One region of the Rossellomorea sp. ABR4_004 genome, then DNA from elsewhere that is predicted to be linked to it. Evidence: riboswitches for the same ligand, from Rfam matches in the RefSeq annotation. Region 1 holds a riboswitch; each other region holds the start of a gene.

Region 1 (9,994 bases):
CACGTCAGGAGCCTGGATCACACCCTGTTCATGCAGATCCCGATGTGAATGAAGAACCTCCATATACTGAAAATAAGTAAAGGAACAAAAGGAACAAACTGGACGGTTTGTTCCTTTTCCATCATTATTTATTTACTTTTTTTACAAGAAAATAAGCGCAGCCAAAGTTACAGTATTCATACAAGTAATCCTTATGTGTGCTCACCTTTGTATCAAAAGAGGCTTTTTGATTATGATCATCAAAGAACCCTTTTAAGCGGAGCTGGCCATATCCCCAATCCCCAAGGATAAAGTCGTATTTACTTAAGATGTCACTATATCTTTCCTTAAATGCTTCCTCGTTGAACCCGTCTCTAAATTCCTCAACGATTTTGTAGCATGTATTCTGCACACAAATCATCTTGTCCACCCACTTTCATTTCCTTATCTTAAATTATAACGGATTGTCCATTAATTACTATGAAAAATTGTCATAAGACATGGTCACCCTATCAAATAGGGGGTGTTTAACTTGAATAAATTCATTCTTGGTACAACTGTACTAAGTATTGCTCTAATCGGAACTGCTTGTGATGGAATTGACACGGCCAATGAAGAAATGTTTCACGACAATGGAAATACCATTAACGTGAATGACCGCGAGGACCTGTACAACGAAAATAGCTGGACGAAAAAAGGAGCTCACCGCGGTGAGGATTTTGGCTATGTCCGCCAACAGAAAAGTCCTACAGGTGGTCAAACTATTTCCACAAAGGATATGTACAGCATCAATCGTGAACAAGTAGCCGACACGATCAGCAAAATGAGTGTATCCCTTCCAGATGTCAAGGATTGTTCCACTCTTGTCACTGATGAAGAAGTGCTGATTTCATACGTGACGGACAAAAAGGATAAAGATGGCCGCTTTGAAGTAGCCGATCAAGTAAAGAAAACAGCGATGTCGGTTATTCCCCGTTGGTACCATGTATATGTGACCGATGACAAGAGCCTGATGCGCAATGTAGAAAACCTGGCCAAAATGGATAGCGATAGCCGTAACGCCAACACAGCCATTGATGATACCATCAACCTTATGCTGCAGGATTCTCCTCAGGGAAGAAATGTAGACGCAGGTGAAAATCCAAATGGTGAAATGACATCTGAGAAATACGAAATGCAGGACGACGACGTCCACAAAATCAACAAAGACCGCCAAAAGCGAAAAGATAACACAGATAACATGGTCGAATAATTAGAAGACAGTAGAGACAGGCATCAAACATTGCAGGATGCCATATTCTTTGCTACAAAAAGGACTGACTGTTAGAGATCTTCTCCTTCAAGTCAGTCCTTTTATATATGAAAAATTATGCCTTTTGAACTTCTTGCTCTCCTGCTGCTTGTCTTGCTTTGGCAGCTGCATTAACTTGCTCATCGGCATGGTAGGAAGATCGAACGAGTGGTCCTGCTTCACAGTGACTGAAGCCTTTTTCCATCGCAGCTTCACGTAGTTCAGCAAACTCATCAGGGTGATAATATTTCTGCACCTTCAAGTGTTTCTTCGATGGTTGCAGGTATTGACCTAATGTCACAATATCAACATGATTGGCACGCAAATCATCCATTGTTTCAAGAATTTCTTCCTTCGTTTCCCCAAGACCAACCATGATACTTGATTTTGTTGGAATTTCCGGATTTAATTCTTTTGCACGGCGCAGGAATTCCAATGTGCGATCGTAGGTAGCGCGGGCACGAACTCTTGGAGTCAAGCGACGAACGGTTTCGACATTGTAGTTCATGATGTCTGGCTTTGCATCCATCAATGTTTTGATATTATCAAAAACTCCACCCATATCGGAAGGTAATACTTCAATGGAAGTGAACGGGCTCTTACGACGAATGGCACGAACCGTTTCAGCAAATACCTGCGATCCACCATCTTTCAGATCATCACGTGCAACAGCTGTAATAACTACGTGCTTCAGGTTCATTAATTGAACAGAATCTGCCACGCGTTCTGGTTCTTTCAGATCTAATTCAGTTGGAAGGCCCGTTTTCACTGCGCAGAAACGGCATGCTCGTGTACAAATATCTCCAAGAATCATGAAGGTAGCTGTTCTTCTAGTTCCCCAACATTCATGAATATTAGGACAACGAGCCTCTTCACAAACCGTGTGAAGGTTGTTTTCACGCATCATTTTCTTTAGGCCCATATAGTTATCATTCGTATTCAGCTTAATTTTAAGCCAATCCGGTTTACGAATGTGCTCATCTTTCTTACTCATACCCCTCATCTCCAATCCTAAATAATTCTGACTTAGGCAAAGAGTGAAACGCTTTCTAAATCGTTCATCTTATGTAAAAAAAGCCATCATCAATATACTTCTTTTGTCACTTTATCATACTAAAAAAGTGAAAACAAGCATGTGATACCCTATTACCATTTATTGATGATTATGAATCCCGATGAACGATACAAACTAGTAGTAGGACCCTAAAAATGGAGGGATAATTTTGTACAAACGATTGGTCTTAGCCTTTGTGGCTTTCTTCATGTTGATAAGCCCTTATCAAACCTTTGCTGCAGAAAAACTGACAGACGAACAGGTTCACACGAAAAGGATGGAGTTATTTCAGAAAAGCGAGGCTCTGACTCATATTCCCTGGTACTATCTTGCTGCTGTTGATCAGTATGAACGCAGTCTACGGTTTGCCCGCAAAGACAGGGAAAAGCCCTCTTCACTTATATCAATCTATATGGAGCCTGAAAAATGGGTCGGCCCTCTGAATCCTACCCAGGAAGACGACAATCCTGAAACCATTGCCCTATTTAACGGGATTGGCCGGGATGGAGACTTCGATGGAAAAGCAAGCCTTAAGAGTGATGAAGATATACTGGCTGCTTTGACAGATTTTATATTACGCTACGGAATCGACCGGGATAATTTCAAGCTCGCTCTGTGGGACTACTACAAACGGGATAAAACGGTCAGTATCATTATGGGAAATGCAAAAATCTATAAACAATACGGGACCATCCATTTAAACCAGAAAGCCTTCCCCCTTCCCCTCAGATTCAATTACAGTTACCGGAACACTTGGGGTGACGCCCGTGGTTGGGGAGGAAGACGGATTCATGAAGGGACGGACCTTTTTGCTGATTATGGTGTACCTGTAAGAGCAACATCGTATGGAATCATCGAGATGAAAGGATGGAACCGATATGGAGGCTGGCGTATCGGCATACGTGACATTAATAATACCTATCATTATTTTGCCCACCTTAGTGGTTTCTCTAAAGATCTTCATGTAGGTCAAGTGGTGGAACCGGGGATGGTTATTGGCGGTGTCGGTAGCTCTGGATACGGACCCCCAGGGACATCAGGGAAATTCCCTCCCCATCTGCACTACGGAATGTACAAGGATAATGGTTTAACGGAATGGTCCTTTGACCCATACCCTCACTTACGAATGTGGGAACGTCAAGACAGAATCAAAAGCAAAAAACATTAAAAAAGCAGACAATGGTTAACCCATCGTCTGCTTCATCTTTTGACTCTTTACACTTGTTTTTTGGATTTGGAAACAGCATTCATGATACTAGCTGCTAATCCACCCCAAATGATGACCATCCCTACAACCATCATTGCAATTGCGCTACCAGTCATGTTAGCTTACCTCCTTATAGCTTTCAGCTTCTGTTTTGGCATGCCAGCGTTTGAATGAGAAGGCAACACCTGCAAGAATTGCAAATCCTGCTACAAACCATCCACTGTAAAGGATAAAGGCATCTGAGTAACCTCCATAGTTTCCGGTTTCAGTTTCAAATTCTCTTAATAAATTCATTTTGAATAATCCGAACATCATCCAACCAAGAACGATTGGTGTGATGACTCCTAAACATACTTTCCACCATGCACCAAGCTGAATATCAGAGATTCCATTAGCGTGAGATTGGAATGTACCTAACTTACGCAGGAACCAGGCAATTACTAATACTTCAACTAGTCCGGCGAATGCTACACCAAACTGGTTGATAAAGTAATCTGCCGCATCCAGGAAGAGCAATCCACCCTGAGTGGCAAATAAGATTGAAATGATAGCAGAAAGACCTCCACCGAATAGAACGGCTTTCGTACGGGAAATTCCGAACTTTTCAGAAACCCCTGCTACATACGTTTCCGTAATCGAGATGAGTGATGACAGCCCCGCTAAAACCAGGGAAGCAAAGAACAGGAATCCGAATAAACCGTTAAGAGCCGGGAATTCGTTAATGATTTGCGGGAATACCACAAACGCCAGTCCAACTCCGCCACTTACTACTTCCTGCACACCTACACCTTGAGATTGAGCCATGAAACCTAAAGCAGCAAATACCCCAATACCTGCAAGCAATTCGAACCCTGAGTTACTGAAGCCAGTGATGAACGCATTGTTCGTAATATCCGATTTCTTCGGAAGGTAACTGGAATACGTAATCATAATCGCAAATGCAATGGATAAACTGAAGAAAATTTGTCCGTATGCCGCTACCCAAACACCAGGGTCAGCTATTTTGCTGAAATCCGGTTTGAAGAATGCATCTAAACCATCCAATGCTCCAGGTAACGTTAAAGCGCGAACAACAATGATTAAGAATAAAATAACTAGTGCCGGAATAAAGATTTTATTCGCTACTTCGATTCCCTTCTTTACACCTTTGAAAAGAATTCCTAACGTAATCACCCATACCAATACAAGTGGAATGAATACTCCAGGAACGATACTGCCCGTCTGACCAGGATCAACCGTAAGCTTCAAATAGTCGTTGAATAAGAATGACTCTGTATCCTTCCCCCAACCTAAATTGAAAGAAAATACACTGTATGACATCGCCCATGCGATGATGACGGCATAATAGGTAGAAATAACAAATGCAATTAATACTTGCCACCAGCCAAGCCACTCTGATTTCCTATTAAGACGGAAATAAGATAGTGGTGCCGATCCACGGTACTTATGACCTAACGTAAATTCAAGCACTAATAATGGAATTCCCGCTGTAAGAAGAGCGAATAAATAAGGAATAAAGAATGCTCCTCCACCATTTTCATACGCTACTGCCGGAAAACGCCAAATGTTTCCCAAACCGATTGCTGACCCGACAGCAGCAAGAATAAATCCTGCTCGTGTTCCAAACTGGGCACGTTTCTCCATGTTGGTTCCCCCCTAGTTCTTTCCAACTACCAATTTAAGGTATTTGAAATTTTTATATTTTCAGATTATTTATAATCTAAAGTCAGTATAGCTAGTTCCACGGCAATTGTCAAAGCTATTTTGAAGCTTTTACAGAGATTTTTTAAAAATGGGACAGGTACTATTTCACTATAAGAATTTTGTCGAAACATGATGGATTAATGATCGGAAAGGTTGAGGTGGGTTTTGGGATACCGTCACGGGTTTTAATGAATATCCAAGATTACATAATAAAAAGAGGCTGGGAAAAAACTAAAAATCACGAAATAAAGACGAACAATAGAAGTGTTAGTTGTTAATACCGCTAATGATTTCCGTGCAAGACTACGCTTTCCGCGGGTAGCCCGTGAGCCTCCTCGGCAAGCCTGCGGGGTCTCACATAAGCTACTTTTCCCGCAGGAGTCTTCGTCTTGCACTCCAATCAACCGCTGGAGACTGCTAAAATCAAATGGACCAAATATAAATAAACCCGGACCACTCTGCCTCTAAGAAGCGGATTGGTTCGGGTTTACTTAGACTAAAACACTTTTGTCCCAGCCTCTTTATTATTGTTCTGAAACAGCCGGTTTTGCTTTTTCACCAAACAGAAAAGCGAATGCGATGATTAAGATGATCACAACACCAAGACCGAATAATGTGCTTCCAGTGAATCCTAATACAAGATATCCAATTGAAGCAGCAACCGCCCCGATTAAGGCGTATGGAAGCTGTGTAAGAACGTGATCGATATGATTGCTTCCTGCTCCTGTAGAGGAAAGGATGGTTGTATCCGAGATTGGAGAACAGTGATCTCCCAATACGGATCCGGCTAATACAGCTGCCATAGCAGGAAGTAAGATACTTACATCTGTCGCTGCAGCAATTTCCCCGGCGATCGGAAGTAAGATTCCGAAAGATCCCCATGAAGTTCCCGTCGAGAATGCCATGATTCCGGCAACTAAGAACAAAATGACTGGAAGTGCCTGCATCGGTAAGCTTGATTGTTCAACCAGACCCGCAAGATACGTACCTGTTTGCAATTGATCGATCAATGTGACGATCGTCCAGGCGAAGATAAGGATGTAAACGGCAGGTAACATGGATTTGATCCCTTCCACTACTGCTACTCCAACTGCTTTACCTTCGATTCCTTTCAAGCTGACTTGACGGATGAAGAAGATCAGCGCAACAAGGAGACCGAATAACCCACCATATAATAATGATTTCGTTACATCTGTATTTTCAAAAATCGGCAGGATGTCAAATGATCCAACGGCTTGATATCCTGTCCAGAGCATCATTCCAATTGTACCGATAACAAGTGCTACGATCGGCCAGACAAGATCACCAACTGATCCTTTTGAGCTGACAGGCAGATCATTTTTCAATTCGCCTGGAATCTCTTTTTCAGGATCATAAAGGGCTCCCGTTTCAAGGGCTCTTACTTCATGCTCTTTCATCTTTCCAAAGTCCAAGCCTTTAGCAGCAACCATGATGACAAGCAGAACAGCTGCCCAGACATAAAGATTCATTGGAATCATTTGAACGAAGGCTGAAAATGCAGTGTACTCTGTGATACTGTGTGCAGCCAGAATCGAACCGATAATACCGATGATGTACGCTCCCCAACTTGAGATTGGTGAAACGACACAAATCGGTGCCGATGTCGAGTCGATGATATAGGCTAGTTTGGCACGTGAAATTTTGTGACGATCTGTAATGGGTCTGGAAACCTGCCCAACAGCAAGAGCGTTAAAATAGTCATCAATAAAAATTATGATACCTAAAACGGCTGCAAGGAGCTGTGCACCTTTTCTCGTTTTCACGCGTTTCATCGCCCATTCACCGAATGCGCGGCTACCGCCGGAAATATTCACAAATGCAGTGATGACACCAAGAATAAGCAAGAAGAAGATAATATAGACATTCCAGGTGTTGAGCGCTCCATCTGCGACGAAGATGCCTTTAAAGGCGTCCCACATAAAACTGAATGTTTTCGTTATTGAGAAATCTGCTAACAGAAAGGCAGACGCAACGATTCCTACTCCAAGTGAAAGTAGAACCCGTCTCGTGAGTATAACCATAAGAATGGCTAAAAGGGGTGGTAATAATGAGTAAATCGTGTTTTCCATAGTGTCCTCCTCCTATTTGATAGGGGGGAACCATCGTAGCATGACAGAGGATAATAAAAAAAGGCAACGATAGAGAAGCTATCATTACCTTAATAAGTAATTTAAGTGCTCCATCACGATCTGTAGCTCCCCATTATAGAGATTCCCTATAATGACAGTGTTATCCTTCTTCAAGATAACCCCAGCAAATACACATTCGACATGTATATTTACTTCGGCAAAAGTTCCCTTTCATCTGTTCTCTCAGTTGTCATCCTCAAACAGCTTACTCTTGAACCCTGCGCCTCTACCCCATCGGACTGATGATGTGGTGTGTTATAAAATTTTCTTTATTAATATAACAAACTATCATTCTTTTGACAACTTTTTTTCCTGACTAATTTGTGGGAATTTCAATAGAAGGACTGGATTCACCACCACCATTGTTATAAAACTGAGGTACATCCAGGTGAACGGTACCCATGGCAACCAAAATATCCTGCTTGATGGTTTCGGTTTTCGTTGCAAATGGAATGATGATCTGGACATTGACTTCAAGCTCGACAAACACTTTTACAACGGCATTATTAATCCCGAATTGCTCTACCGTAGTTTTAATATCAGAACGGACATCTCCGATCGAGTGAAAGCGAATCGGCACTTTTGGACCAAGGTTTCCGAGTAACACGTTGTTGGTCGCTTGCCCAAGAGGGACAGAGTATGTGATGCCCTTCGCTGCTTTTGACTTTCCTTCATCGATTTCCACTTCGGTAATAAATTCAAGGTTTTCTAAATTTCCTTCCTCTGCTTCTTGTAGATTTTGCTGAACTAAGTTGGTGATTTCAGCCTGAACCCGGTTGATGGTCTGAGTATTATATTTAAATGAAACAATATCGCCTTCTGTATTCTTCACTTCTTCCGTTATATCCGAAATATCAAGAACATCTGCAATTTTTTTGTTTATTGCTTTATTGATAACCAACGTACCGATCCTGCTGGTTTGAGTTTCAGCATAAGCAAGCAGTGTCGGTTTCAAACCTTTGTTAATGATCCACAATCCGAATCCAGTTGAAATCATAAAGAATAGAATCGTGATGATCATCACATATCGAAAAGGCAGCGGCCCTCCTCTTCGGGGTTTGTATGTTTTAAACTTTGACAAAAAAATCCCCCCTTACAAGCTATTTGTATGCAAAGTAAGAGGGGTTTAACGCAAGAAAATTATTTAATTTTAAGAGATTGTGGTTCATAATCCGGATCAAATCCGGTAATTACCTTATCCAATTCCGTACTTAAATCCATGGGATAAGGAGTTTGTATTTCCTGTCCATCTTCTTCTATGATCCGGATCACCGGTCGATCCGTTACACCTTTATTTTGATCGGTCACAATTCCTTTTCGGCCATCATTCAGCTCGACAACCATCCCATTTGGATAAATGGCAACAGAAGACCTGAAGGCTTCAATCACATTTGTATCAAACAAAGTACCGCTTCCTGCATATAATACCTCCAGCGCTTGATGTGGAAGCATGGCTTTCCGATATACACGATTTGACGTCATGGCGTCGAATACATCGGCCACCGCAATGATTTTTGCAAAGGGGTGGATATCCTCACCTTTGATTCCTCGTGGATAACCGGATCCATCAAGCCGCTCATGGTGCTGGTATGCGCAGTGTGCAATGATCAGGGACACAGAATGAAGCTGTCGCAAAATCTCAAAACCGTGTTCTGAATGCTTCTTGATTTCACAAAATTCGTCTTCTGTCAGCTTTCCTGGCTTCAGAAGAATTTCCTCCGGCACAAGCATCTTACCGATATCATGCAAAATTGCTCCCACGCCTAACTGCTCGAGCTGTTTAGTGGACAGTTTAAGTTCCAGACCTATGGATAACGTATACAAAGTCACATTAAATGAATGATGAAAAATATAGGAGTCATATGTGAAAACATCCGTCAAAATGGTTAGGAGATCATGATTCGCCTTTACTTCAGACAAGACTACATCAATCACCTGCTTCAATTGCTTGGCACTATCTTCAATCATAAGCACACCTGGTGGCGCTTTCGATACGCTTAGTTGATTAAAGGCCATCTCAATATTATTTACAGCTTGCTGTCTCACCTTACTCGAAACAGTTCCCTTTACATGGATTCCCTTCGAAAGGGAGTCTTCAATATAGACATACTGAATACTAAGCTCCTGCAACCTGAAAATCATGCGTTCTGTAATCGGAACGTTATCATGAATTAAAGCTTGACCTCTCATATTATATACGGTTGTAGCTAGAACCATGCCCGGTTTCAAAGCCCTAGTTGATATAAGCCTCATAGAATTCTCCTATGTAATTCTTTCATTTTTCGACAAAATTTCCTAGTATCTCCATTATAAAGGATAAAAACGTACTTGCAAGGTGTATTTCCTGATATATTGTTAATTATTCATGAAAGAATATAAAGAAAATGGTACTATCCATCCAACAAAAAACCAGCGCTCTAAAAAAAGCAACTGGTCCAATTTATCCTTATATCATTTTCAACAATGCATCCCGGCCGATCATGCCAGGTGTAATGCCGCGATTTTCTGCCTCATAGGTGATGGATTCAAGAGGTGCGTCCAGAAGCTGATCGATTGTTTTTACACCGACGGCTCTGCCTGCAATGATTCCTCTGTCTTTCAACTTCTCA
Region 2 (9,994 bases), on a different contig from region 1:
GAGGCAACATGGGTTCCGTGACCATTGACGTCCTTCACTTCTTCACCAGGTACGAAGCTTACAGCATCATCTATCTGCCCTGCTATATCCGGATGCTCCGAGTCGATTCCTGTATCAAGTACGGCAACCTTGACTCCCTCTCCTGTAAAACCTTGTTCCCAAGCGGAATCCGCTTCAATTTGCGGTACACTTTGATCAAGGGCTGCTTCTACACGGCCATCCAGCCAGATTTTATCTACGCCGTATTCAAATTGGGGTGTTTTTTCCGAATCTTTCTTTTCGCTTTGAACAGTGACGTCTTTCCAGAACGATTCTGCCTGCTTCTTCTCTGCAGAAAGGGCCGCTCCATTAATGCTTTCCAAGTCTCTCACTTTCTTCGATCCTTTTGGGGCGGGAGCTGCTGAGAAAGTCTTAGACTTGGTTTCTTTGTATTCTACGATGACAGGTACAGACGCTTGATTCTTGTCATCATACCTATACTCGATCAATTTTGTAATATTGAATAAGTCTTCATCCATTTTTCCAGCGGCCATAAAAGGCATGGCAGAGTTCGGGAATACGAAAGTTTCGTCTTTGATGGTCATGACCCGGACACCTTCGCCATTCTTATCAGCAGGCTCCACATTAATGATTTGTTTGCCATTTTGGAGGGTCGACACCTTTACCACATCACCAGTGATGAGGGTGATGGTATGTTCCCCTTTGATGGCTTCATTCTTATCAACATTAGACTCCTCGAGTTCCTTCCCATTGGAAGAGATACCGAGTGCATCCACCTGGAACATCGACCCTGAAATCATCGTCGCAGCAATTGAACCAACAAGAAGTGGTTTCACGTTAAGCTTTTTCATGAACATTCTCCTATTCTATTCATTTCGTCAGTTGATTGATTCTTATGAGTAGATTCTTGCTGAGGGAAAAATAAAGAAGGTATGTAGTCCTAAAAATATTTAAGTAGACTACCAGAGTTAAGATTCGTCAGTGTTCACCTCCTTATTTACAGAGTCTTATGCTAATACGGGGATGCAAGCTTGTTTCTCTAGGAGTCATTTTGTATGTCTGTGGTTAATTAAATTGTAAGTCTCAGCACAGCCATTTCTCAATTGGGGTTATTTTTCGGGAGTAGAGAACTAGTCTCCATGTGAACACTGGATTCTATTCAACTTATTTATGAAAATAGATACATATTTGTCACGTTTTCATACTAGATGTCGAGGGGTCAAATTGGGTATACTGGTACCATTACACTCTAAGGGAGCAGACAACGTGAATGAGATTAACCTGAAAGAACTGAGAACGAACCTGAATCGCTTCATGCTTTCCTATAAATTCGCCCTTGAAGAGGTCCGGACAAAGATCAATATCTTAAGGGAAGAATTCCAGGTCATCCATGAATACAATCCGATCGAACACATTTCGACCCGACTTAAGTCCCCCGAAAGTATCCTGAAGAAGATGTCCAAGAAGGACATGAAACCTTCCTTTGATCAGATGAAAGAACAAATCCGGGATATTGCAGGCGTACGCATCACCTGCTCGTTCATCGAGGATATCTATAAGGTGTCGGACTTGATTCAATCCCAGCATGACATCACGGTGGTAGAAGTGAAGGACTATATCAAGAATCCGAAGCCCAATGGGTATCAAAGCCTTCACCTCATCGTGCAGATTCCTATTTTTCTGACAGATCGCGTGGAAGTCGTGTATGTGGAGATCCAGATCCGCACAATCGCCATGGATTTCTGGGCAAGCCTCGAGCATAAAATTTACTACAAATATAACAAGCAGATCCCCGCCCATATCCAGGATGGGTTAAAGGAAGCCGCTACACAGGCGGCTTTACTTGACCGCAAGATGGAACAGCTCAATCATGAAATCAATATTTTAAAAGAAGAGGATGGAGAGGATTCGAGTATGATGACGCCGAATGAGGTTCATCAACTTCTGATGCAGCTCTCAAAAGAGGAGGATTGACGATACAAAGAAGGCTGCATGCTTCAATAGCTTCTGTGTGATTCGAACCTGGATCTTCTGACCGGGACAGAGGACCTATCCTTGTATCCCGCGAGGTAAGTTCATCCATTACTTATAAAACTTTTGGAAGAGAATATATGAATAGCAATCAAAAGAAGGCTGTGTCTTATTAGACGCAGCCTTCTCTTGATATACAGATGTTGTTAAGTTATGGACTTTCAGGGCAGGAACTAGTACCCATACCATTGCAGAAAGGGAGAACTACCCCTTTATCGATCATTGCGAACTAAATCTGCATACGATTCACGTTCGATCACGACCCGTGATTCCCCATCATGTACAAACACAACGGCCGGGCGGGGGATCCGGTTATAATTACTCGCCATCGAATACCCGTAGGCTCCTGTACTGAAGACAGCAAGTATATCACCGTAATTCGTCGGAGGAAGCATCAGATCCCAGATCAGCATATCACCGGATTCGCAGCATTTCCCTGCGATGCTCACAAGCTCAGTGCACTCCTCTTGTGGGCGGTTGGCCAGGACCGCATGGTATTTTGCCTGATACAAAGCCGGACGGATATTATCTGTCATCCCTCCGTCAATCGCGACATACGTACGCACATCAGGAATGATTTTCTTTGATCCCACTTTGTACAGCGTCGTCCCCGCTTCTGCCACCATGCTTCGGCCCGGCTCCACCCATACTTCAGGGAGCGGATATTCATTCTTTTCAAAATAGGTCTTCACACTATCGGTAATAGATTTCACATAAGTTGGTATCGGCAGGGGCTGGTCTTCTTCTGTGTACCGGACACCGAATCCTCCGCCAATATTCAGCACCGGCATCGTCACATCAAACTCGATTCGGATTTTTTGCAGGAAATCAGCCAGTACTTGAATCGCCTGATCAAACCCTTCCCGTTCAAAAATCTGGGATCCGATATGGGAATGGAGACCAAGCATTGAGAAGTATGGCTTGCGGATAGCCAGTTGAATCGCCGTACTTGCCTGCCCGTTAGATATGCTGAATCCGAATTTCGAATCCTCCTGTCCCGTCGTGATGTACTCATGTGTGTGTGCTTCCACACCTGGCGTGACCCTGATCAGGATCTGAACCTTTTGCTCACGCTCCTTGGCCAGGTCATGCAGCAGTTCAAGCTCCAGAAAACTATCGACGACAAAGCAGCCGATTTCAGCCTCAAGTGCCATGAGGAGCTCTTCTTCCGACTTATTGTTCCCATGAAAATGAATACGCTCCGCTGGAAATCCTGCCTCAAGGGCCGTATACAATTCCCCTCCAGACACAACATCCAGGGAAAGCTCCTCCTGCTCTGCCAGGCGTACCATCTCTTTACATAGGAACGCTTTACTCGCATATGCCACCTGGAACTGCAATCCGCTCTCTTTGAAAGCATTCCGGAAAAGTTGGGCATTTTCACGGATCATCCCTTCATCGTAGACCATTAAAGGCGTCCCATAGGTCTCCACCAACTCACCCGTGCTCATTCCCCCGATTTCAAGATCTCCACGAACATTCACATCAACTGTACTCATATCCTATACTCCTTTTGACTCTCTCTAAAAAAACACAAAAAAACCGCATGAAGCGATGCTCATACGGTTTATCATCAAAAGTTTTGGAAACATGATGAAGACTATGTATTAACATCTCTTCAATAGTGCTCCACAACTTCTTCATTGTGACAGTCCAGCATTTCTTCAATGCTGGCCCAACAAAAAATAGAATTGGCTATTTTCTGCTTCGGCGATCTGCCTTTCCCTTCTTTTCTCAGAATCCATTATTCTCAAAGAAGGTACTCATCATACTCGCGCCTCTATTATCAGAGAGTGATTTATTATTTTATTGGAATTACTATATCATTCTCTTGAAATAGTTGTCAATTGGTTTTTCGGTTAAGTTTGTGAAAAGAGGGAGGTGTGCATTGTAGAGTGTTTTTCCATTTATTTCAAAAATTCGCATAACCTTTGGAGATCGACGCAATAATCTTCGAATCGAAGCAATTATACTTAATAATGACGCAATCACCTCGAAAAATGACGCAATCATGTCCGATTTCGACGCAATTAAGTAAATCGGATGTAGTCAACATGCAAGAAGTCTGAATAAAAAAAGGTACCAAAGCCAAAAAAGAACGAATTAACCATTTTCAACATCCATCGTTAGGCTATTTACAAAAAAAAGAAGCTTATCCTCATCGATAAGCTTCAATCTGTCCGTCCCGTGTATATCATCACAAAATGCAGGACTGCTTCCGTTGATTCCATATTGATGTAGCTGTGACCTTTATCACCATGGAACTTGATCGAGTCATACTGACCTAGCTCGAATTCGTCATCCTGCACCTTCACCCGCACTCTTCCTTCCATGACGGTGACAAATTCAATCACCCCGGGCTGGTGGGCATCGGCACTGTACTCACTGTCAGGTTTCAGGAAGGCCCTGTGGGTTTCCAATGAGCCATAGCCAGAGGAAGTAAACATCGGTTCCAAGGTCAAGGACTCATTGGCACTGATCACTTTGCTCCCTTCATTTCTCCGGGAAATCTGGACTTCCTGTTTTTCCACGAGGAGAGCGGATATCGGGATAGCTAAACCATTCGCTATTTTCCAGATGATCGTCAAAGACGGATTCGCCTCTCCCCTTTCAATCTTGCCCAAAGTCAATGTACTGACATCGGTCAATGCGGCGAGCTCCTGCAGATTGAGCCCGCGCTCATGTCGTATACGTCTCAGTGTCATCCCGACGTGTTGTGCCAATTTTTCCGGATCCTGCCAAGTCAAACCGTCATTGTTCATATTCCTACCTCTTTCTATAGACAACATATGTAAGTATATTATAATATATATAAAATAAACTATAGTATATGAATCAGAAAGGAGTGTTCATCATCAAAGAGCTTGCTCTCGGTGTCATTTCATCTATGTTCTTTGCCGTCACCTTTATTCTGAACCGTTCAATGGAGCTAGCGGGTGGAAGCTGGATGTGGAGTTCATCCTTGCGATTCCTGTTCATGCTCCCTTTCCTATTCCTTATTGTAGGTTTAAGGAAGAATGTAAATCAAGTATGGATTGAAATAAGGAAGCGACCATTTGAGTGGCTGACATGGAGTTTTGTCGGGTTTGTGCTCTTTTATGGCCCTATCACCTATGCGGCTGCGTACGGACCGGGCTGGCTCGTGGCGGGCACGTGGCAGTTTACCATCGTCGCGGGCATCTTGCTTGCTCCCCTGTTTTATACTTCGGGACCGGTGAAGCGCAGGCAATCCATTCAAAAAAGAGCACTGGCAATCTCCTCTATCATTTTAGTGGGAGTCCTTTTCATCCAGCAGGAAAATGCCGGTGGATTGTCACCTTCAGAAATGGTGGTAGGTGTCTTACCTGTAATCATCGCAGCCTTTGCTTATCCACTTGGGAACCGGAAGATGATGGAGGTGTGCGGCGGAAAGCTTGATACCTTCCAACGTGTACTGGGGATGACGATTGCAAGCACTCCCTTCTGGGTCATCCTTTCGTGCTATGCGTATTTCAAGGTGGGGGCACCCAGCACGTCGCAAATGACACAATCTTTTATTGTCGCCATCTGCTCAGGAGTGATTGCGACATCCCTTTTCTTCATTGCGACAAATCAGTCCCGCCATCATCCTGGCAAGCTTGCGGCGGTGGAAGCGACCCAATCCACTCAGATCCTGTTTGTCATCATGGGAGAAGCGGCGATCCTGTCCGTTCCATTCCCATCAGGATCCGCCCTGATCGGCATCCTTCTGATCATCACGGGCATGATCACCCACACGCTGAACGTGAAAAAAATGAACTCCCGAATCATCAAACCCATTAAATCAGCAAGCTAAAAAAAGAGGGGCATCGGGGATGCTCCTCTTTTCCTTTATTTAAATATCTTTCTTCTCATCCACTGAGTCGCAGCCCATTTGTCTCCGATGACAACGGGTGCCCCGCCATGAAGGGTCAAGTCGTTCAGCTCCTGATTATCATAGAAATATTCGAAGTAGACCGCCATCCCCTTTTGCGGAGAAACAGAGAAATTCAATTTCGGAAAGTACGTTTCTCCGCCTTCCTCTACGTCATTCAAGTACATGACAAGGGTGCTGATTCTCGGATTCTTCACCGGCCGCGATGACGCCGAGAAGAAATCGAAGTGTGCCTTGTATTCCTGACCCGGTTTATAGTTAAGGATTTGAAGACCTTCCCCGTGCTCCACAGGTATATTCATAATTTGAGAGACTCTCTTTTCCACTCTAGTCACAACGTCATGTTCGCCTTCTTGAAGGAATACGCTGCTGCTCGTTCTAAGTTCATCGACAGTACGGGTATTCCCTATCTTCGAACGCTGCACACGATCCTTTGAAAGCTGGATGAGTTCATCACATTCTTCATGACTCAACACATTGCCAAGAACGACGATCAGTGGCTCCTCCATTTTCGCGATAATCTGAATATCCCGGTCTTCTGTCTTGATCTTATTTCCTGTATGGTGAAAAATCGTTTGTTCCTTTACAGCTATTTCATTAGTATCCATTGTCAACTTTCATCAACCTCTTATCGTATTTTTAACATTCTGAATTTTTATGTTAGTGGAAGCATTCTTATATTCTTCCAATCTGGAAAAACGATCGCAACAATAGGCATAACTGTAGATTGTATTTGGCTGTTTCCTCCTGCATGTGTATTTTCATATATTTTACACCCGGTATGAGGGGAAATCTATCTTTTTTTTGATAAAAAATAAGGGAGATGATGGGAGTGAGGTTGATTGAAGGATTGGCGTGGTTGCGGGGGCGTCACAGAAAAGACACGGATCGATTATATGCGCATTTATGCGTCAAACTCAGAAAAAAGACTGCCGAATCGATTTCGACAGCCCCATACATTTTATTTCTTCAACCCTTCATACTGCACCAATACTTCCTTCGTAATCTCACTATCTTCATCCAGTCCGCTCACTTCTTTCAACACATGAGCCGGACCGTGCTCTTTGATCATATCTTGAATTTCCATCGCTTGTTCATCCTCGGGATTGTCAAACAATAGCGCTGCGGCAATCGCCTTGGCTAGATAAGAATAAGGGAGCCCCGCTTTTTGAGCTTCTGTTGTAGGACGGATCAAACGGTCATCAGGACCAAGCTTGCGGATCGGTGCGCGTCCCACACGGGTCACATCATCATTCAGATAGGCATTTTTGAAGCGCTCTATGTTCTTTTCAATATAAGCAAGATGCTCGCTTTCATCAAGTCCGTATTGTTTTACTAGATAAGCACCGGTTTCTTTCAATGTCTCCTTGACCTGATCGGCAATGGCATCATCGGCCAATGTTTGATCAATCGTTGATTTTCCTTTCAGGTAACCAAGGTAAGCAATGACTGCATGCCCTGTATTAACCGTGAACAGTTTACGCTCGATGAATGGTGCGAGGTCGTCTACAATCGTCATTCCTTCGACCGGTGGAATTGTTTCCGTAGTTTCGACAACCCACTCATAATATGGTTCAACGAGAACATCCAATGAGCCTTGATCCTGCATCGGCACAATGCGGTCGACGGCTGAATTGAAGAAATAGACTTTGCCTTCAAGCTTTGCTACCGTTACTTCATCAAGATTTTCTAAAATATGTTTTTTCAAAATATCCGTAGCACCGATCTGATTTTCACACGCGATCACATATAACGGCTCATCTGTAGACGCCATACGCTTAGCAATGCCTTTTGCAATCAGGGGTGCGATTCTCGGAAGGATATTCGGCCCGATCGCCGTCGTCAGGTAGGTGGACTGGCCGATCGTGTCGATCACTTCCCCTTCTTGATGAAGGTTATTGAGTCCGGACACATTCTCGATCGTTTCCGTTTCCATCGTTTCCGTTGCAAGCTTCACCTGGTAGCGACCTTCTTCATTCAGCTTGTTGATCACCTGCTCGGCGATGTCCACAAAGGTCACGTGGTAACCTGATTGGGAAAACAATGCTCCGATAAACCCTCTGCCTATGTTTCCTGCTCCAAAATGTACGGTTTGTTTCAACGTCATCATTCCTTTATCAAATTAGTTTGTAAGTAGTCCAGAAATATATCTTCTAATTTCTTCAGGATGATCGCTTCGTTCGTGGACGAATAAATCATCATGCTTATCTGATCTTCGATTAAGCTTGTACTGATCAGGCTGAGGATTTCCTGTTCCCGCCTGCTCAACTCTTCAGGGGCAAGCATGAGGAGGAGACTTTTCATCTCCATTTCCACGCCGTCCATTCCCTTGATCATGCACGGTTCATCCAGATGGGCTACCTGGAAGATCAGCTTCTTCACGTTATGGTCCCGGCAATGGAAGAGACCCATATTCGTTTTTGGGATCCCGAGTCCTCCTTTTTTCTCCCTTTCCATCAGCTGATGCACGACTACATGCGGCTGATGAAGAAGTTCGTCCCGTTCCGCTTGTTCCACCATTTCATTCAGGATACTGAGATGACTTCCCGCCGACTGCTTCCGGTACACCCGGAAATTGGAGAGTATGGCTTCCATGCTGGAATGGACATCCTTAATTTCTTTAAGGAGCATCCTGACTTCCGTTTTCTCGCCTGATCGCGGCGCTGCCTTCAAGTATTTCTTTCTGGTCAGCTTTTCTACGTTTTTCTGCAGATAGCTTTGGATGAAGCCGATGTCCTTTTCGCTCAATAACGGGCTTACCAAAATATACTCCACTTCCGTAAAGGGAAGCCTGACCGTGGAAATGACGATATCATAGTCATCAAGGTTCGCCGTCTGAAAATCCTTGATCGACAGGATTTCCACCTTATTGATCATCGTCAACTCCCGCTGAATACGGCTGGCGAGCATCTTGGACGTGCCGATCCCCGTCGGACAGACAACAACGGCATGAATACTGACCTTCTCTTCATTCATCAGCATGGCCGATCCGAAATGCAGGACGATGAACGCCACCTCATCATCGGGAAAAGCGATATCCTTGAATTCCGTTTCAAGGCTCTTTTTCACCGCTAAAAATAACACGGGATACTTCTTCTTGATTTCATCCGTCAATGGATTAAAAAGATCCAGCTCCTGCTGCAGGCGGAAGATGGACGGTCCCATATGGGCAAGCAGGCCCTGGAAAAGGGAAAAGTCATCAGACAGATCCACATGGAGGTCTGCCGATACATCCTTGATGACATTCTTGATAAGATGCCCGAGGAGGATGCTGTCATAGTAAACGACGTCGGGATCCTGAACTTTGGATCCTTTTAAAATAACCGATAAAAATTGAACATCCCGATCCGTCATCGGAACTGAAAGTGTTTCTTTCAGTTCCCTGCCTATCGTGTCCATCAGCTGATACTCAGTAGAATCATGATCTTCCGCTTGCTCATATTCCTGTAAATGGAAGCCCTTTTCTATTCGCTGGATCGTCAGGCAAGTATACACAACGAGACCGATATAATCACTGTCCGTCAAGGTGATCAGCCCCTCTGCCAAGTGGTGGTTCACCACCCCGTCGACAGCGAGTAAATAGCCTGGTTGGAAATACCCCAGCACCGGCTCATCCAGGTGATTTCCCTGTTGCATCCCGTACAGGGTCTCAATGATGTCTTCATAAAAATAGACAAGGAAGAAACTTGCCAGTGCATGACGTTTGTCGGCTTCATCTGCGAAAAGCTCCACCCCCACCCCTCGTTTCCTTGTCAGGGTGATGCCGTATTTTTGCAGCCAATCGGCGAGCTCATCGAGATACGAAGTAAGGGTCGTGACGCTGATCCCCAACTGCTGTGCAAGTACCTGTTTTTTAAAGGAAGGCCCTTCATGTAGAAGGATGATCAGTAAATTCAGCTTTCGCTCTTCTGGTGTTTCATCGGTCGGATTCACTTCCGCTAGATTCTGGATCAAGCGATAGATGTGTTCATTCTTCCCGTCGATGAACAGACCTTCATTGGCCGTCCGCTTCAGCTCTAAATGATATTGTTTTAATATGCTTTCGATGGATTTCAGGTTGCGCTGAACGGT
Region 3 (9,994 bases), 510 kb from region 1:
TGCACCCGCCGTATACAAAACAGAGTCATACTTCTCAGAAAAAAATGAGGAAAGTCCGATTATGGTATACACATGGGAAGAAACAAGAGTATACTCCTATCTGGATGCACCTTACTCACATAAGCGAGTGTTAACCTATTCTCAATTCCTTCAAGACATTCAGCATATGGATAAAGAAATCTATCTGACCGGATCTGTGGTTAATGGATTCAAACAACAGGGTATTGAAAACCTTGATGAAAAAATAGAAAAAGTCCAAGTATCCCAATCACAGGAGCTATTCGATCCTGTTTATTCAACCATCACCGTCTATAAATGGACAGATAAGAAGGGAGAGAGTCGATGAACCCTACCATTACGAATAAATTAGCTCTATTACCGGATCAACCCGGTTGTTATTTAATGAAAGACAGACAAGGTACGATTATTTATGTGGGGAAAGCGAAAGTATTGAAGAATCGTGTGCGCTCTTATTTCACCGGTTCTCATGATGCAAAGACTCAACGGTTGGTAGGTGAAATTGAGGACTTCGAGTACATCATGACCTCATCGGATCTGGAAGCCCTGGTGCTTGAAATGAACCTGATCAAAAAATATGATCCTAAATACAATGTCATGCTAAAGGATGATAAAAGCTACCCGTTTATCAAGTTAACAAACGAGAGACATCCAAGACTTATTACGACCCGCAAAGTCCAAAGGGGTAAAGGGCGTTACTTTGGTCCGTATCCCAACGCAGGAGCCGCTAATGAAACAAAAAAGCTTCTGGATCGGCTGTATCCGTTACGAAAATGCACGACCCTTCCCGATCGTGCATGTCTTTACTATCATATGGGTCAATGTCTGGCTCCTTGTATCAAAGAAGTTAGTAAAGACACTTATAGAGAAATGACTGACGAAATTTCCAGGTTCCTGAATGGCGGATATAAAGATATCAAGAATCAATTAACGATGAAAATGAATGAAGCAGCAGAGAATCTGGAATTTGAGAGAGCGAAGGAATTCCGCGATCAAATCCTACACATTGAAGCGACAATGGAAAAGCAAAAGATGACCATGACCGATTTCACTGATCGGGATGTGTTCGGATATTCCGTTGACAAAGGCTGGATGTGTGTACAGGTATTCTTTGTGCGTCAAGGCAAGCTCATTGAACGAGATGTATCACTCTTTCCACTCTATAATGAACCCGAGGACGAATTTCTGACTTTCTTAGGTCAATTTTATTCGAAATCCAATCACTTTAAGCCAAAGGAACTTTTCTTGCCTGAGGAGATTGATGAAGAATTGGCGGCTAAGCTGATCGAGGTGAAAATCACCAAGCCTCAACGAGGAAAGAAGAAAGAGTTGGTCAAGCTTGCCGAAAAGAATGCCAAACAGGCACTTGAAGAAAAGTTCGCCTTGATTGAAAGAGATGAAGAACGGACGATTAAAGCGATCGAACGTCTCGGAGAGCATATGGGCATTTATACTCCTTTCCGGATTGAAGCATTTGATAACTCAAATATTCAGGGTTCGGATCCTGTGTCTGCGATGATCGTTTTCCTGGACGGGAAACCTGCGAAGAAAGAGTATCGAAAGTATAAGATTAAGACCGTCAAGGGGCCAGATGATTATGACTCCATGCGGGAGGTCGTACGCAGACGGTATTCGAGAGTATTAAAAGATGGACTTCCTTTACCCGATCTCATTATCATCGATGGGGGAAAAGGGCAGATTGAAGCGGCGAGGGATGTCATTGAGAATGAATTGGGGTTGGATATCCCACTTGGCGGCCTTGCGAAAGACGATAAGCACCAGACATCGGAACTGCTATATGGGAATCCATTGCAAATCGTTCCTCTTGAAAAGAGAAGCCAGGAATTCTACTTACTTCAGCGGATCCAGGATGAAGTCCACCGATTCGCCATCACGTTCCACAGACAGCTCAGAGGAAAAAGCGCATTCCAGTCCACCCTCGATGACATTGACGGCATAGGACCAAAGCGGAAAAAGCAGCTTCTCAAGCACTTTGGTTCCATGAAGAAGATGAAAGAAGCAACGGTGGAAGAGTTTATAGAGATAGGGATTCCGGAAGCCGTGGCTAAGGTATTGGCTGAGAAATTGAAGTAGGTAATTGTAGAAACAAGGAAGTATGTGCTTTCTTTTGATTGAGTTCATATTTAAAAGAGTGTTGTTTTTATAATGGTTTCTAAGTAACTTGTTGACTATGATAGTTGATTGTAGCGGAAGGTGCTCGACTCCTGCGGGAATAGCGTGAAAGTTGAGACCCCGCAGGGCGAAGCCCGAGGAGGCTCAACTCACGCCCCGCGGAAAGCGAGCACCTGTAGCGGAACTCAACCACTACTCGCTCCTACTAAATATCAAAAAGGTTTTCGATGTGAATCAAAAATAAAATGAATTTTATTTTGAATTGTGCATTGAATCACAATTTTTTGTGTGCTATAATTAACGAAAATTTATAACATTATCACTTTTTAAAGTGGTGATAGAGGTGCGAACTTCAAAAGTACAGGTAAAGAGGAGTATGAGCTCTGCTGAGATGCCTGGAAAGGGGAGAGTCGCCGAAGTGGTTTTGGTCTCATGCTGATTCCGCTGGTTCTACGTTTAAGAAATGTAGGATTGTCAAGATGATTCAATCTTGGAGAGCTATCTCACAATGCCCATGAACCTATTTAGTATGTTCTGCTGTATGTTCATAAAGCAATGAGATATTATTCTCATTGCTTTTTTTATTATCCAGCGCAGGTGTTGAACCTGTTCCATGAACGTTTAGGATGATTTGTGATTGTACTCTTCACCATCAAAGAATGAGTCTTAATCAAGCACTCGAGTGAGAAAGAGGGAGAAGCAGTGAGTATTATTGTTCAAAAATTCGGTGGGACTTCAGTAGGGTCTGTGGAAAGAATTCAAAATGTTGCGTCAAGAATCGCAGAAGAAAAAGAAAGAGGAAATGATGTTGTGGTCGTGGTATCCGCGATGGGGAAAACGACGGATACACTCGTTGGATTGGCGAGGGAAATTACATCGCAACCAAGTAAGAGAGAAATGGATATGCTTCTCTCTACTGGAGAGCAAGTGACCATTTCGCTCCTCACGATGGCCCTGATTCAATCCGGACATGATGCCATCTCATTCACAGGCTGGCAGGCCGGGATCGAGACGGAATCCGTTCACAGCAATGCGAGGATCACCAATATTCATACTGAAAAGATGGTGAGTCACCTTCAATCGGGAAGAGTGGTGATCGTAGCGGGATTCCAAGGCATGACGGAATCGGGGGAAATTACAACACTCGGTCGTGGCGGATCGGATACAACCGCCGTTGCGATCGCGGCTGCTCTGAAAGCAGAGCGCTGTGATATTTATACAGATGTAGACGGGGTATACACAACGGACCCGCGTTATATTAAAGGAGCAAGGAAATTACCGTCCATTTCATATGATGAAATGTTGGAACTCGCTAATTTAGGGGCTGGAGTCCTGCATCCACGGGCAGTGGAATTTGCCAAGAATTATCAAATTCCTTTAGAAGTCAGATCCAGTATTGAAAAAATTGAAGGAACGTATATTGAGGAGGAAGCAAGCATGGAACAAAACCTGATCGTGAGGGGCGTAGCATTTGAAGGTGAAATCATCCGTGTAACTGTATTTGGACTAGGAAACGCATTAACGGGACTATCTTCAGTGTTTACCACCTTAGCCAAAAATCACCTGAATGTAGATATTATCATTCAAAGCCAAACCGATCAGAATACGACCAATTTATCATTCTCTATTAAAGAACAAGACCTGGATGAAACCCTTGCTGTTCTGGAACGAAACAAAGAGCAATTAGGCTTTACCCATGTTGAGCATGAAAGTGAGCTTGCAAAAGTCTCGATCGTTGGCTCCGGTATGATCTCAAATCCAGGGGTGGCAGCGGAAATGTTCGAAGTGTTAGCTCAAAACGACATTGTGGTGAAAATGGTCAGTACGTCTGAAATCAAAGTATCTGCTGTCGTAGACGAGGAAAATATGCAAAAAGCAGCAGGCGTCCTACATACTGCATTTAACCTGGACGCGGTGAAAATGGAAGAAATCACGTTATAATACTAATGGAGCAGTAAGCGGAACAAGTGAAAAAGGGTTGCCCCGTCATGGGCAACCCTTTATTAGAGTATGAGTATGAAAAGGATGTGGATAAGGATTATTCTACTTTGTCTTTCTCGTCCCATCTTACAATCACTTTCACTGAATGACTCCGTTTATGTAGTTCGTCGGCAGCCTCTGCCACACATTTCTTTTGTAACTGTACTTGTTCGGCTAGAAAGCCCGTTTCCAGTTTGAATGTTACATCCGACTTTAAAGCAAGGCGTCGTTCTAACACCGGACCGCTTATTTCAAAGGTCATCTCATTCTTTTTTTGTTCCAGCAGTGTAAGGGTTCCCCAGCCGGCTTCAGCGAAAAACGATATCAGTTCCTCTGATGACTGAAGGGGGAATTTCCGAGAGAGCTGTTTTCCACCCCAGTATAGTATATCGGGTGTATGCTTTCCTAAAATTTCTGGAATCAATATGTCGCGTAACATTTCATATCCGAAGATTGGAACGGACGGTTGATGTACTTCTTCTTTTTTCTGTTCCAAGTAAATCCCCTCTTTCTATAAAACTATTATATACATGAAAAGGGGATTTATCATCCCATACCTTGAAAAATGACCTTGGGATATTTTGGTGATATAATTTTTATTTGATATTTATTTGAATTTTCGAACATTTAACGTGGCAATACCTCATCTTTTCTGTTATCAATAAATTGAAAATATTTTTGCGGTATTGTCGAAATTATGTATACGTTTTCTTGACGCTTCCACTCCTTGGGAGTAAAATGGACATGTCACATTATTGTTACAATATAAAATATGTATCGTCGTCTAATCATTCTTAAAAATTCATTAGAAAACGAATTCATATTTTATCATTAAGGGGGGTAAATCATGGCTGGAAATCGAGAATTTAATTATCGCAGGCTTCATTCATTGCTAGGTGTTATTCCAGTTGGATTATTTTTAACACAACATTTAGTCGTGAACCATTTTGCCACTGGCGGGGAAGAATCATTTAACCAGGCGGCACACTTCATGGAAAGTTTACCTTTCCGTTATATCCTTGAAATTTTTATCATCTTCCTTCCATTGTATTTCCATGCAATCTACGGAATTTACATTGCGTTCACTTCTAAGAACAATGCAAGTAAGTTTGGTTATTTCCGTAACTGGATGTTTTTACTTCAACGTGTATCTGGAGTAATCACATTCATTTTTGTTACTTGGCATGTATGGGAAACAAGGGTAGCAGCAGCATTTGGGGCTGAAGTGAACTTTCAAATGATGGAAAACATCTTATCGAATCCATTTATGCTAGGATTTTATGTGCTGGGTGTCCTTTCCACGATCTTCCACTTTGCGAATGGTTTATGGTCATTCTGCGTGAGCTGGGGAATTACAGTTTCACCTCGTTCTCAATTAATTGCTACATATGTTACGATCGGAATCTTTGTAGCGTTATCGGTTGTCGGTATGCGTGCAATTTTCGCCTTCGTATAAGAAGAAATAGATACGAGTCTAATAGATTAAATAAGTGCTCTCGAAGTATGGTAGGAAAAGGAGTGAGTCACGATGAGTAAAGGCAAAATCATCGTTGTCGGTGGCGGTTTAGCCGGCCTGATGGCCACAATTAAAGCAGCAGAAAAAGGAACGCAAGTAGATTTATTCTCTCTGGTACCCGTTAAGCGTTCTCACTCTGTATGTGCACAAGGTGGTATTAACGGAGCCGTTAATACCAAGGGAGAAGGAGACTCTCCTTGGGAACATTTTGATGATACAGTGTATGGTGGGGATTTCTTAGCGAATCAACCGCCTGTTAAAGCAATGACTGAAGCAGCACCTGGAATTATTCATTTACTCGATCGTATGGGCGTAATGTTTAATCGTACACCGGAAGGCTTACTGGACTTCCGTCGTTTCGGTGGAACACAGCATCATAGAACAGCTTTCGCTGGTGCTACGACTGGTCAACAATTATTGTATGCCTTGGACGAGCAGGTTCGTCGTCATGAAGTAGCTGGGCTAGTGAATAAGTTCGAAGGTTGGGAATTCCTTGGAGTCGTGGTGGATGACGAAGGAGTGGCAAGAGGAATCGTTGCTCAAAACCTTCAAACGATGGAAATTAAATCATTCGCAGCTGATGCCGTGATCATGGCAACTGGAGGCCCTGGAATTATCTTCGGTAAATCCACGAACTCTGTCATTAATACAGGTTCAGCCGCATCGATCGTCTATCAACAAGGTGCTTATTATGCAAATGGTGAGTTCATTCAAATTCACCCGACAGCCATTCCTGGGGACGATAAGCTTCGCCTCATGAGTGAATCGGCCCGTGGTGAAGGTGGACGAGTCTGGACATATAAAGATGGAAAGCCTTGGTACTTCCTTGAAGAGAAGTATCCTGCATATGGAAACCTTGTACCACGTGATATCGCCACACGTGAAATCTTTGATGTGTGCGTAAACCAGAAGCTAGGTATTAACGGTGAAAACATGGTTTACCTGGACCTTTCTCATAAAGATTCGAAAGAGCTCGACATTAAGCTTGGCGGGATCATCGAAATCTATGAGAAGTTCATGGGTGATGACCCACGTAAAGTACCAATGAAAATTTTCCCTGCGGTTCACTATTCAATGGGTGGACTATGGGTGGATTATGATCAAATGACCAATATCCCTGGTTTATTCGCTGCCGGTGAGTGTGATTATTCTCAGCACGGAGGTAACCGCTTAGGAGCGAATTCATTACTATCCGCTATATATGGTGGTATGGTTGCAGGTCCTAATGCTATTAAATATATTGCAGGGCTTGAGAAAACGGTTGAATCCGTACCTTCTTCTTTATTCGACCGCTATGTAAAACAGGAAGAAGAAAAATGGAACAACATCATGTCCATGAATGGTACTGAGAATGCCTATGTCATTCATAAAGAACTTGGTGAGTGGATGACGGATAACGTGACCGTTGTACGTCATAACGATAAGCTGAAACAGACAGATGAAAAAATCCAGGAATTAATGGAACGTTACCAAAACATCAATATCAATGACACGGCTAAATGGAGCAATCAGGGGGCAACATTCACACGTCAATTGTGGAACATGCTGCAACTTGCCCGTGTTATTACAATCGGTGCTTTAAATCGTAACGAGAGCCGAGGAGCTCACTATAAACCTGACTTCCCTGAACGTAATGATGAAGAATTCCTGAAAACAACAATGGCTAAATTCAATGCTGCAACGAATTCACCTGAATTCCATTACGAGGAAGTAGATACTTCACTGATTGCACCACGGAAGCGTGACTATTCTAAGAAAAAAGGGGGAAATAAATGATGAGTGAAAACAAAAGAGTCCGTTTTATCATTACTCGTCAAGATGGCCCGGAAACAGCCCCTTTCCAAGAAGAGTTCGAGCTTGATTACCGTCCGAATATGAACGTTATTTCTGCACTGATGGAAATCCGTCGTAATCCGGTCAATGCAAAAGGGGAACATACTACTCCGATTAACTGGGATATGAACTGTTTGGAAGAAGTATGTGGAGCTTGTTCAATGGTGATCAACGGGAAACCAAGACAGTCTTGTACCGCTTTAGTTGATCAATTGGAACAACCGATCCGCTTGGAGCCTATGCGTACTTTCCCTGTTGTTCGTGACCTGCAGGTAGACCGCAGCCGCATGTTCGACAGCCTAAAGAAAGTAAAAGCATGGATTCCGATTGATGGAACATACGATCTTGGTCCGGGACCTCGTATGCCTGAGAAGAAACGACAGTGGGCATATGAATTATCGAAGTGTATGACTTGCGGTGTTTGTTTGGAAGCATGTCCTAACGTAAATAGTAAGTCTGATTTCATCGGTCCTGCCCCGTTATCTCAAGTCCGCTTGTTCAATGCCCATCCAACGGGTGCCATGAATCAGGATGAGCGTCTGGAGTCGATCATGGGTGACGGAGGCCTTGCAAACTGCGGGAACTCTCAAAACTGTGTTCAATCATGTCCTAAGGGGATTCCTCTAACGACTTCGATTGCAGCACTGAACAGAGAGACAACTTTCCAAATGTTTAAAAACTTCTTCGGAAGCGACCATATGGTTGATTAACAGGTAAACAAAAAACACTTTCCTTTGGGAAAGTGTTTTTTTGCTTTTGAGGTTTCTTATTTTTCAGAAAAAGCTTATAATAATGAATGATCATTCATTTACATATTCTATATTCATTTCCCAAAAGGAGGAGCCAATTTGAAGCATTTTACATACATTGAAGATATAGTAACATGGCAAAAAGAATTTTCGTTTTCAATCCATATAAAAGTTCGGTTTTCCGAGACTGATATGTTTGGACATATGAACAATACAATTCCATTCACTTATTTCGAAGAAGCTAGAATCGAATTTTTTAAACACAAAGGGTTTATGCAAAACTGGGTAAAACCTGAACACGATACGATTCCTGTCGTTGCGGATTTACAATGTGATTTTGTCAAACAAGTATTCTTCGACGAACAGCTCAAGGTGTGTGTAAAGGCGAATAGTGTGGGGAAATCTTCAGTGGATTTACACTATATGGGTCTGAATGAAAAAGAAGAGGTTTGCTTTACAGGTAGAGGAACCATGGTCCAAATATCAAAACAGACCGGAAAAGGTGTCCCTTGGACGGAAGAAATGAAGGCAAAGCTTGATTGCAAAAGGGCGGTTTCCAGCTCATCGTAGTGTGTTATAAAAACCGTTGCCTATTTTTCATTTAACTTTCTCCTCTATGTCACTCTAAACCCTCCCTTCACATATGATATTCTGACGACCAACAATACCCATCCCCGCGGTTTAAAGCTGGCGAAGGCAAGGAGGGTTACCATAATTGAAGGACAATGATTTTACACACAAACCGTTGCTCACCAAAAGAGAAAAAGAAGTATTCGAACTGTTAGTTCAAGACAAAACAACTAAAGAAATAGCTAGTGATCTATTTATTAGCGAGAAAACAGTTCGAAATCATATTTCCAACGCCATGCAAAAGCTTGGAGTGAAGGGGCGATCTCAAGCTGTTGTAGAGCTTCTTCGCATGGGGGAACTCAAGCTTTAAATGTAAGGGACTGATTCTAATGCCAAACAATTAACGGGTCTTCCGCGGATACCTATTAATGTTTGAATGAGAGTCAGTCTCTTTTAGTTCCGGACCATTTGCGAACTTGTCTTGAATTTTCATCCGAAAAAGGCGAAAATGCTAGTAGGGGAAGTCTAGGCTGAAAGAATGGCCGCTTTTGTCCCATAATATAATAGAAGCTAAAACAGGAAGGTCTTATGTGATCGATTCCGGTTTACAATAAGGAGTACAAGTCCAGTTTCTGATTTTAAAAGGAGAGTAATCATGACGAATTCTAAAGAAATCATTGGAGAACTACAAGTTGTTGCAGATATAGAAAAAGACCTGCGCTACATATCATCAATCATTAAACAAAAAGGAAGGGAAATATTAAGTCAATACACCATCACTCCGCCCCAGTTCATCGCGCTGCAGTGGCTATTTGAATATGGTGACATGACCATTGGTGATCTCTCGAATAAAATGTACCTTGCCTGCAGCACCACAACCGATCTCGTTGATAGAATGGAGAAAAATCAGTTGGTGGAACGTGTGAAGGATGAAAATGATCGCAGGGTCGTCCGAATTCATATGCTAAAAGAGGGCGAAAGAATTATTGAAGAAGTCATCAATAAAAGGCAAAATTATTTACAGAGTGTCCTGACGGATTTCTCCGAACAAGAAGTGTTACTATTGAAAGGTAATTTGGCAAAGCTTCATCAAGAAATGAAAACAGAATGAGGGAATAAACGTGATTCAACCAATTGGCATCATTGATTCTGGGGTAGGTGGGCTTACCGTTGCCAGAGAAGTGATGCGTCAGCT

The links. Region 1 has a riboswitch for lysine ahead of ACXAF2_RS08120 (Na+/H+ antiporter NhaC family protein). Riboswitches for the same ligand answer to the same signal wherever they lie in the genome.
Region 2: another riboswitch for lysine. It lies ahead of lysA (diaminopimelate decarboxylase); the one in region 1 lies ahead of ACXAF2_RS08120 (Na+/H+ antiporter NhaC family protein).
Region 3: another riboswitch for lysine. It lies ahead of ACXAF2_RS05530 (aspartate kinase); the one in region 1 lies ahead of ACXAF2_RS08120 (Na+/H+ antiporter NhaC family protein).

Annotation. Positions count from the first base shown of each region.
Region 1 covers NZ_JBSWVM010000001.1:1,528,941-1,538,934, forward strand. Annotated here, with positions in the region: gene ACXAF2_RS08080 (cytosolic protein) at 1-80, shown strand, start outside; gene ACXAF2_RS08085 (YutD family protein) at 125-400, opposite strand; gene ACXAF2_RS08090 (YhcN/YlaJ family sporulation lipoprotein) at 512-1,231, shown strand; gene lipA (lipoyl synthase) at 1,347-2,264, opposite strand; gene ACXAF2_RS08100 (M23 family metallopeptidase) at 2,533-3,492, shown strand; gene ACXAF2_RS08105 (methionine/alanine import family NSS transporter small subunit) at 3,540-3,647, opposite strand; gene ACXAF2_RS08110 (sodium-dependent transporter) at 3,649-5,175, opposite strand; gene ACXAF2_RS08115 (hypothetical protein) at 5,421-5,639, opposite strand; gene ACXAF2_RS08120 (Na+/H+ antiporter NhaC family protein) at 5,760-7,325, opposite strand; lysine riboswitch at 7,441-7,622, opposite strand; gene yunB (sporulation protein YunB) at 7,702-8,466, opposite strand; gene ACXAF2_RS08130 (HD-GYP domain-containing protein) at 8,526-9,638, opposite strand; gene ACXAF2_RS08135 (YunC family protein) at 9,832-9,994, opposite strand, start outside.
Region 2 covers NZ_JBSWVM010000002.1:334,020-344,013, forward strand. Annotated here, with positions in the region: gene ACXAF2_RS14505 (S8 family peptidase) at 1-851, opposite strand, end outside; gene ACXAF2_RS14510 (GTP pyrophosphokinase) at 1,315-1,974, shown strand; gene lysA (diaminopimelate decarboxylase) at 2,244-3,530, opposite strand; lysine riboswitch at 3,646-3,822, opposite strand; gene ACXAF2_RS14520 (helix-turn-helix domain-containing protein) at 4,203-4,793, opposite strand; gene ACXAF2_RS14525 (DMT family transporter) at 4,886-5,845, shown strand; gene ACXAF2_RS14530 (2OG-Fe(II) oxygenase) at 5,881-6,531, opposite strand; gene ACXAF2_RS14535 (mannitol-1-phosphate 5-dehydrogenase) at 6,885-8,024, opposite strand; gene ACXAF2_RS14540 (BglG family transcription antiterminator) at 8,030-9,994, opposite strand, start outside.
Region 3 covers NZ_JBSWVM010000001.1:1,014,244-1,024,237, reverse strand. Annotated here, with positions in the region: gene ACXAF2_RS05540 (hypothetical protein) at 1-346, shown strand, start outside; gene uvrC (excinuclease ABC subunit UvrC) at 343-2,112, shown strand; lysine riboswitch at 2,482-2,660, shown strand; gene ACXAF2_RS05530 (aspartate kinase) at 2,854-4,092, shown strand; gene ACXAF2_RS05525 (YslB family protein) at 4,190-4,627, opposite strand; gene ACXAF2_RS05520 (succinate dehydrogenase cytochrome b558 subunit) at 4,979-5,587, shown strand; gene sdhA (succinate dehydrogenase flavoprotein subunit) at 5,660-7,423, shown strand; gene sdhB (succinate dehydrogenase iron-sulfur subunit) at 7,423-8,190, shown strand; gene ACXAF2_RS05505 (acyl-CoA thioesterase) at 8,329-8,799, shown strand; gene ACXAF2_RS05500 (helix-turn-helix domain-containing protein) at 8,945-9,169, shown strand; gene ACXAF2_RS05495 (MarR family winged helix-turn-helix transcriptional regulator) at 9,455-9,910, shown strand; gene racE (glutamate racemase) at 9,921-9,994, shown strand, end outside.